2 regions of the Chryseotalea sp. genome follow, and region 2 is predicted to be linked to the other one. Evidence: riboswitches for the same ligand, from Rfam matches in the RefSeq annotation. Region 2 holds a riboswitch; the other holds the start of a gene.
The links. Region 2 has a riboswitch for S-adenosylmethionine ahead of ACO1XM_RS03230 (homocysteine S-methyltransferase family protein). Riboswitches for the same ligand answer to the same signal wherever they lie in the genome.
Positions count from the first base shown of each region.

Region 1: linked by a shared signal. The riboswitch ahead of ACO1XM_RS12865 (O-acetylhomoserine aminocarboxypropyltransferase/cysteine synthase family protein) and the one ahead of ACO1XM_RS03230 (homocysteine S-methyltransferase family protein) in region 2 are both predicted to bind S-adenosylmethionine.

Region 1 is NZ_JBMRCF010000009.1:8,758-12,546, forward strand. It holds gene ACO1XM_RS12845 (hypothetical protein) at 1-162, shown strand, start outside; gene fabG (3-oxoacyl-[acyl-carrier-protein] reductase) at 143-889, shown strand; gene ACO1XM_RS12855 (DUF3566 domain-containing protein) at 928-1,236, shown strand; gene ACO1XM_RS12860 (DinB family protein) at 1,413-1,877, shown strand; SAM riboswitch class I at 1,977-2,090, shown strand; gene ACO1XM_RS12865 (O-acetylhomoserine aminocarboxypropyltransferase/cysteine synthase family protein) at 2,390-3,739, shown strand; gene ACO1XM_RS12870 (homoserine O-acetyltransferase family protein) at 3,755-3,789, shown strand, end outside.
Region 2 is NZ_JBMRCF010000001.1:709,277-713,065, forward strand. It holds gene ACO1XM_RS03215 (LVIVD repeat-containing protein) at 1-196, shown strand, start outside; gene ACO1XM_RS03220 (LVIVD repeat-containing protein) at 183-932, shown strand; gene ACO1XM_RS03225 (DUF3575 domain-containing protein) at 937-1,596, shown strand; SAM riboswitch class I at 1,633-1,748, shown strand; gene ACO1XM_RS03230 (homocysteine S-methyltransferase family protein) at 1,796-2,815, shown strand; gene ACO1XM_RS03235 (four helix bundle protein) at 2,827-3,180, shown strand; gene metH (methionine synthase) at 3,180-3,789, shown strand, end outside.

The sequences.
Region 1 (3,789 bases), on a different contig from region 2:
TCCATCAGCTCGCTGGCCATAGTGGGTGGTACTTTTATGAATTTAAAATTCCACATGGTTGAAGGGCTTTTTGTGCGCGATGCCGGACTGGTCGGTATAGTCGTATTTATCATCCTATTTTATAAACACCTAAAATCCAACAATGAAACTACTTCAAAATAAAACGGCTTTGGTTACCGGAGCCTCTAAGGGTATTGGAAGATCCATTGCTTTAAAGTATGCTGAGCAGGGTGCAAATGTGGCTTTTACCTATTTATCAAGTGTGGAACAAGGACAAGCACTGGAGGCAGAACTGGCCGCCAAAGGGGTAAAGGCAAAAGGCTATCGCTCGGATGCCTCTGATTTCGCACAAGCCGATAAACTGATTGCTGATGTAATTGCTGATTTTGGTTCATTGGATATTTTAGTAAACAATGCCGGCATTACCATGGATAACCTGTTGCTTCGCATGAATGAAGAAGCCTGGGATCGTGTGATCAACGTTAATTTGAAATCATGTTTTAATACGGTGAAGGCGGCCACCAAGCAAATGATGAAGCAGAAAAGCGGCTCTATTATTAATATGACTTCTGTGGTTGGCTTAAAAGGCAATGCAGGTCAGGCCAACTATTCAGCATCAAAAGCAGGTATTATCGGTTTCACAAAATCAGTAGCCCTTGAGTTGGGTTCGCGCGGTGTGCGCAGCAATGCAATTGCGCCTGGTTTTATTGAAACAGAAATGACTGGTAAACTAGATGAGAAAACAGTGCAGAGCTGGAGAGACGCCATTCCTTTGAAACGTGGCGGCAGTCCGGATGATGTGGCAGATGCTTGTGTTTTCTTAGGTTCAGATATGTCGGCATACATTACCGGACAGGTACTTCAGGTTGATGGGGGAATGCTCACTTAATCAATTGTTCATTGTAAATTGTCAATTATTAAAAGATCATGGCTAAAAGAGAAATTAAAAAAGTAGATCCTTTTTCACTGGCAAAAGTGCTTGGAATTCTTTACGCTTTATTGGGAGTGATCATCGGGTTGATGTTTGCTGCGTGGGGCTCTGTGATGTCAAATTTACATATGGCAGAAAGTGATGAGACAACGAAAACCATTCTCAGCTTTTTTGGAATTGGCAGCATCATTTTCTTTCCCATTCTTTACGGCATCATTGGGCTGGTTGCAGGTGTAATTACAGCTGCACTTTACAATGTAGTAGCAGGTTGGGTAGGTGGTGTGATGATTGAAGTAGGTGAGTAAACTTATTCACTTTGTAAAACTATAATTGATGACCAGTCTTGTACTGGTCATTTTTATTTCTGATAGTCCGTGTAGATACCACTAGTTTTGAAAACAGTAGGGATTAATAAAATGGATCATCAGTCAGGCGGATTTTAGATAAAGACGAGGATTAGTAATTTTTTATTTATTGATGTATGAAGAAAACAGAAATTCAAAATCTTATTGACACGCTATCGCATACTTTTGAAAAAAACGCCTGGCATGGGCCTGCAGTATTGGAAGCACTGGAAGACGTGCGTGATGTACAAGCTGACCAACGAATGGGGAACTCGCATACTATTATTGAATTAATTGCACACATGACAGCGTGGAGAAATTTTGTCTGCGAAAAATTGGAAGGGAATGCTGCCTTTGATATTGATACCGATGAAATGAATTTTCCAAGCACTAAAAATCTGAAGACAACAATACTGGAGTTAAAAGCGAGTCAAAAACGATTGTTAAGATTGCTCGAACAAACACCAATTGAAAAATTAGAAGAAAAAGTTCCAGGCCGTCCTTTCAAATTTAAGGTCATGCTAAACGGCATCATCCATCATGATTTGTATCACACCGGTCAGATTGTGTTGTTGAGGAAATACCATAACGAACAGCTGTAAGGCAAAAAATATTTTAAAATATTTCTTGAAGTATTTGGAAACTCTACTAAACCAGTATACGTTTGTGTCATCATAGTCGAGAAGGCCATTCGCCCAATCGATTTATAAAGAAGTGCTGAGAGAACAGGCTCAAAGAAGCACTAGCAACCGCCACCAAATGTGGAAAGGTGCTAAATCCTGCTCCCAACAAGGTGTTGAGGAGAACTATAAAACGATTGAAAATGAAAACAATTAACTTCATTCACATCACAAAGCAGGTGCTTCTAAGCTTAAAAGCTTCTATTCACGACTTAACTCAATCCATCATTTATTGTTGCCTCCCTTTTGCCACGCATAGGGAAGCACATACAACTTATACGTGTTGTATGTGTATGCCTGCCGCCAATGCAGGTTGTTGTTGTTAACGATTAATCTTTTTTCGTAACACAACACTCAAGGCTTGACAAGTCATGTCATCGCTTTGCTTCTTACTATTTTCTCAAAACATTTTTAACAATCTAAATACTATTATCATGTCTAATTTACGTTTTGAAACACTTCAGCTACATGCTGGTCACGAAATTGATGCTACAGGTTCACGTGCAGTTCCTTTGTATCAAACAACTTCTTACACTTTTAAAAACTCGGAGCATGGTGCCAATCTATTTGCTTTAAAAGAGTTTGGTAATATCTATACACGCATTATGAACCCCACCACCGATGTGTTTGAAAAACGCATCGCTGCTTTAGAGGGTGGTTTGGCGGCCTTGGCAGTAGGTAGTGGTCAGGCAGCACAGTTTATTGCACTCAACAACATCTTACAAACAGGCGATAACTTTGTAAGTACTTCATTTTTATATGGCGGTACCTATAATCAATTTAAAGTTGCTTTTAAACGCCTGGGAATTGAAGTAAGATTTGCAGAAGGAGATAAGCCTGAAGCATTTGAAAAACTAATTGACAATAAAACAAAAGCGATTTACCTCGAAACCATCGGTAATCCTGGTTTTAACATTCCCGACTTTGATGCCTTATCAGCATTGGCCAAAAGCTACGACATTCCATTGATTGTTGATAATACTTTTGGTGCTGGCGGATTCTTGTTTAAACCAATTGAACATGGTGCTGCAGTGGTGGTGGAGTCTGCTACGAAATGGATTGGTGGCCACGGTACCTCTATTGGTGGCGTGATTGTCGACAGTGGAAATTACAATTGGGGTAATGGCAAGTTTCCACAGTTCACTGAACCATCAGAGGGTTATCACGGATTAAAGTTTGCCGAAGTATTTGGTGTTAACAATCCGCTCGGATTGCCCAACATTGCTTTCATTATTCGTGCAAGAGTAGAAGGCTTACGCGATTTTGGTTCAGCGATTAGTCCGTTCAATTCTTTCTTGTTAATACAAGGCCTTGAAACCTTATCGCTGCGTGTGCAGCGCACAGTAGACAATGCCTTGGCTTTGGCCCAATGGCTGGAGCAACATCCGCAGGTTGAAAGTGTGAACTACCCCGGTCTGGAGAGCAGTACTTATCATAAACTGGCTAAAAAATATTTACGCAATGGTTTTGGTGGCGTACTCTCCTTCACACTAAAAGGCAGCAAAACACATACAACTAAGTTTGTAGATTCGTTGAAGTTAGTAAGTCACTTAGCCAATGTAGGTGATTCGAAAACACTCATTATTCAACCTGCCGCCACTACGCATCAGCAATTAAGCGAAGAGGAACAATTATCAACAGGTGTATTGCCAACCTTGCTTCGCGTGTCGGTAGGCATTGAACATATCGATGACATTAAAGCCGACTTTGTTCAGGCACTCGAAAAAGTTAGCCTCACCCCCATCCCCTCTCCAGAGGTAAGGGGTGAATACCAAGTAAAATAACTTCAGATAAAGTTTATGAAGCAAACATCAACATATTATTTCAATGAATC
Region 2 (3,789 bases):
TGGCGATTTAAAATCCATCAGACTCAATGGCTTTAATTCATTGGCTGTTCTTGATTCAATCCCCCTGGCAATTTGGAATTTGGGTGTGCCACCGCCTGCAGGTTTTTATTTTGAATGTGTGGATGTATCAAAAGGTGTGGTGGTTGGCTGGCAATCTGTTGAACTTAATAACCCTGACTGCTATGCGACAAACTAAGACTATTTGGAATTTACTTTGGCTTTGTTTAGTCATGGCCTGCACAGATGATGGAGCCAACAACCTTCAGGTGGGTGGTGGTCAAGGACAGGGTGGATCATTATCCCGTTTCGCTATTAATGGCAACTATCTCTACATAGCTTCTCAAACAACATTAAGTGTTTATGATATCAGCAACAATAATGATTTTGAAATGCTGAAAACCATGAACGTGGGCTTTGGGCTCGAAACAATTTCTACGCGGGGTACCTATCTATACCTTGGCGCCCAGGACGCCATGTACATTTATTCGATCAGCAATCCTGAGAACCCACAGTTTATTTTCCGGTATTCTCACATCGTTTCCTGCGATCCGGTTGTTGTAGAAGGCAACAGGGCCTATGTTACATTAAGCAGCGGAAGTTTTTGCAACAGAGGCACCAATGCATTAGAGATTATTGATATCTCCAATCCAAATAACCCGGTGCTCATTGCAAATTACCCTATGAATACACCGCTTGGACTTGGGGTAAGAGATAATATTTTATTCGTATGTGAGCAAACCTTCGGCTTTAAAGTATTTGATGTAAGCAATCCTAACAACATACAAATGCTTCATCAGGTTGAGGACATACATACTTATGATGTTATATTGCATAACGGAATAGCAACCATTACAGGAGACGAGGGCATTTATCAATATAGCTACAGTCATGATGAGTTGGACTTGTTAAGCTTAATTCCTGTTACAAAATAATCTAATGCGCTGTTTTATAATACTGATTCTTATACAGGCAAGCCTTACGCTTGTGGCACAAGATTCCCTGCAAATCAAGCATAAACCAGCGCAGGCTATTAAGTGGAGCCCGTTGCATCTTTGGGGCTTCTACCCAAGCCTGCAGCTCGCCTATGAAACAAGCATCAGTAAAAGACTATCGGTACAGGCAGATGCAGGCGTTGTAGTAAGTTACCGAGGGGGTACCAATACCGAATACATGAACAAAAGAGGTGTTAAGCTCAAGGCAGAATTGCGATATTACTTTGGAAGTTTCCCGGGTACGCTTGATGGTTTTTATGCCAGCATTGAACCCTATATGACCAGCATCAACTTTGACAGGGCTGTTACTTTAAGTGAATGCTTTGATCCTGATTGCCAGAATAGATTTTTGCGATACTATGCCTATAAGGTCGAGTATAGAGAGGTGGGCATTAGTGGTAAAGGAGGATATATGATCTACTTTGATAAGAACATTTTCCTGGATATAAACATTGGATGGTCCTGGCGATCAATTGATTATGACCAACCTGATGATGCTCCCGTAGCCACTACGGGGGGATTTAATTTCTTTGGTCCTAATGAAGAAGACAGAGTTGTTCTTTCACCGCTTTTTGGCGCCAGAATAGGCTACCGTTTCAAGTAGATTTTGTTATTTCCTCTTCCTTCGCTTTCTTTGCATCACTTATCCAGAAAGACTGAGGGTCGGGCCCTATGATGTCTTAGCATCCTATCACGCCCTTGGCGTGATGTTGTGCTAAATCCCTTTTCAGACTTTGTACTGAAAAAAGATAAGTAACCCACTTTACAGGGCTCTCTGGATAATCGATTGTAGACCAGAGTGTATGAAGCAAAAAATTCAGGACATTTTAAAAGAACGCATTTTGATACTGGACGGTGCCATGGGCACGATGATTCAGCGTCATAAACTGGAAGAAGCTGATTTCAGAGGAGAAATCTTAAAGAACCATCCGCATCCGCTAAAGGGTAACAATGACTTACTAAGTGTTACCCGGCCAGATATCATTAAAGACATTCACCGTCAATATTTTGATGCAGGAGCCGACATTGTTGAGACCAATACTTTTGGTAGCACAAGTGTAGCGCAGGCTGATTATCACCTGGAGCATCTAGTATATCAGATCAACTATGAGTCAGCTAAAATAGCACGCGAAGTTGCAGACGAGTTCACTAAAAAAGAACCGAATAAGCCACGTTTTGTAGCAGGCTCAATGGGACCGACCACCAAGTTGGCTTCCATGTCGCCTGATGTAAACAACCCAGGTTACCGTGCTATTACATTTGATCAGCTGGTAGTTGCATTTAAAGAACAGGCGAAAGCTTTAATTGACGGTGGTGTTGATATGCTTTTGCTTGAGACCATTACCGATACACTGAACGTAAAAGCAGGCTTGTTTGCCATTCAGGAATTGTTTGAAGAAACAGGTAAGGAAGTGCCCGTCATGGTTTCAGGCACAATTACCGATGCCAGTGGCAGGATCTTATCCGGACAGACAGCTGAAGCTTTTCTGATTTCAGTCTCTCATGTTCCTTTGTTGAGTGTCGGACTCAATTGCGCCCTGGGTGCATCAGCCTTGCGACCCTACCTGAAAGTACTGAGCGATAAGGCACCATTCTTCATCAGTGCACACCCTAATGCAGGCTTGCCAAATGAGTTCGGTCAGTATGATCAGACAGCCATTCAAATGGGCAAAGAAGTTGAAGATTACCTGAAAGAAGGTTTAATCAATATACTAGGAGGCTGCTGTGGATCAACACCTGAACATATTAAGCGTATCGCTGATATTGCTAAAAATTATAAGCCGCGTTTGGTCGATAGTCCATTGTCGATTGCCGAGAACTAAATGAACCATACATGGCTTTCAAATTTGAAAATTTAAAAGTGTGGCAAAATGCAGTTGAGTTATCCGGGCAGATAGCTGAGTTGACAGAGGTATTTCCTAAGCACGAGATGTTTGTATTATCCTCTCAAATTCAACGTGCTTCTGATTCTATTGCATTAAATATAGCTGAAGGCTCAACAGGGCAAACAACACCAGAGTTTAAAAGATTTTTAAGCTTTGCGCTAAGACCTGCAATTGAGGTAGTGAGTTGTTTATATCTAGCAAAAAGAAGAAAATTAATTAATGAAGATCAATTCAATCATTTTTATAACTATTTGACTGAATTAATAAAAAGTATTCAAGCCTTACGAAATTCAATTAAGTAATGAGCATCGACCATCGACCATTGACTATAAACAATCGACCGCTACAATTAAGTGGATTAGAAGCAGTTGAAGTAACACCCAATTCCAATTTTGTTAACATTGGTGAGCGGACCAACGTAACTGGTTCTGCTAAGTTTCTTAAGCTGATTAAGGAAGATAAATTTGATGAAGCGCTCGAAGTAGCACTCGATCAGGTGCGTGGTGGTGCTCAGGTAATTGATGTGAACATGGATGAGGGGATGTTAGATTCTCAGTCAGCCATGGTCAAGTATTTAAACCTGATGGCTTCTGAGCCTGAGATTGCCGCTATACCGGTTATGGTCGATTCCTCCAAGTGGGAAGTGATTGAAGCCGGTCTGAAATGCTTACAAGGCAAGGGCATTGTGAACTCCATCAGCATGAAGGGTGGGGTTGAAGAATTTATTCGTCAGGCTAAATTGGTGAAGCGCTATGGTGCTGCAGCTGTCGTAATGGCTTTTGATGAACAAGGTCAGGCGGATACTTATCAACGCAGAATTGATATTTGTAAACGTGCTTACGATATTCTGGTGAATGAAGTTAAATTTCCACCTCAGGATATTATTTTCGATCCCAATATTTTTCCAGTTG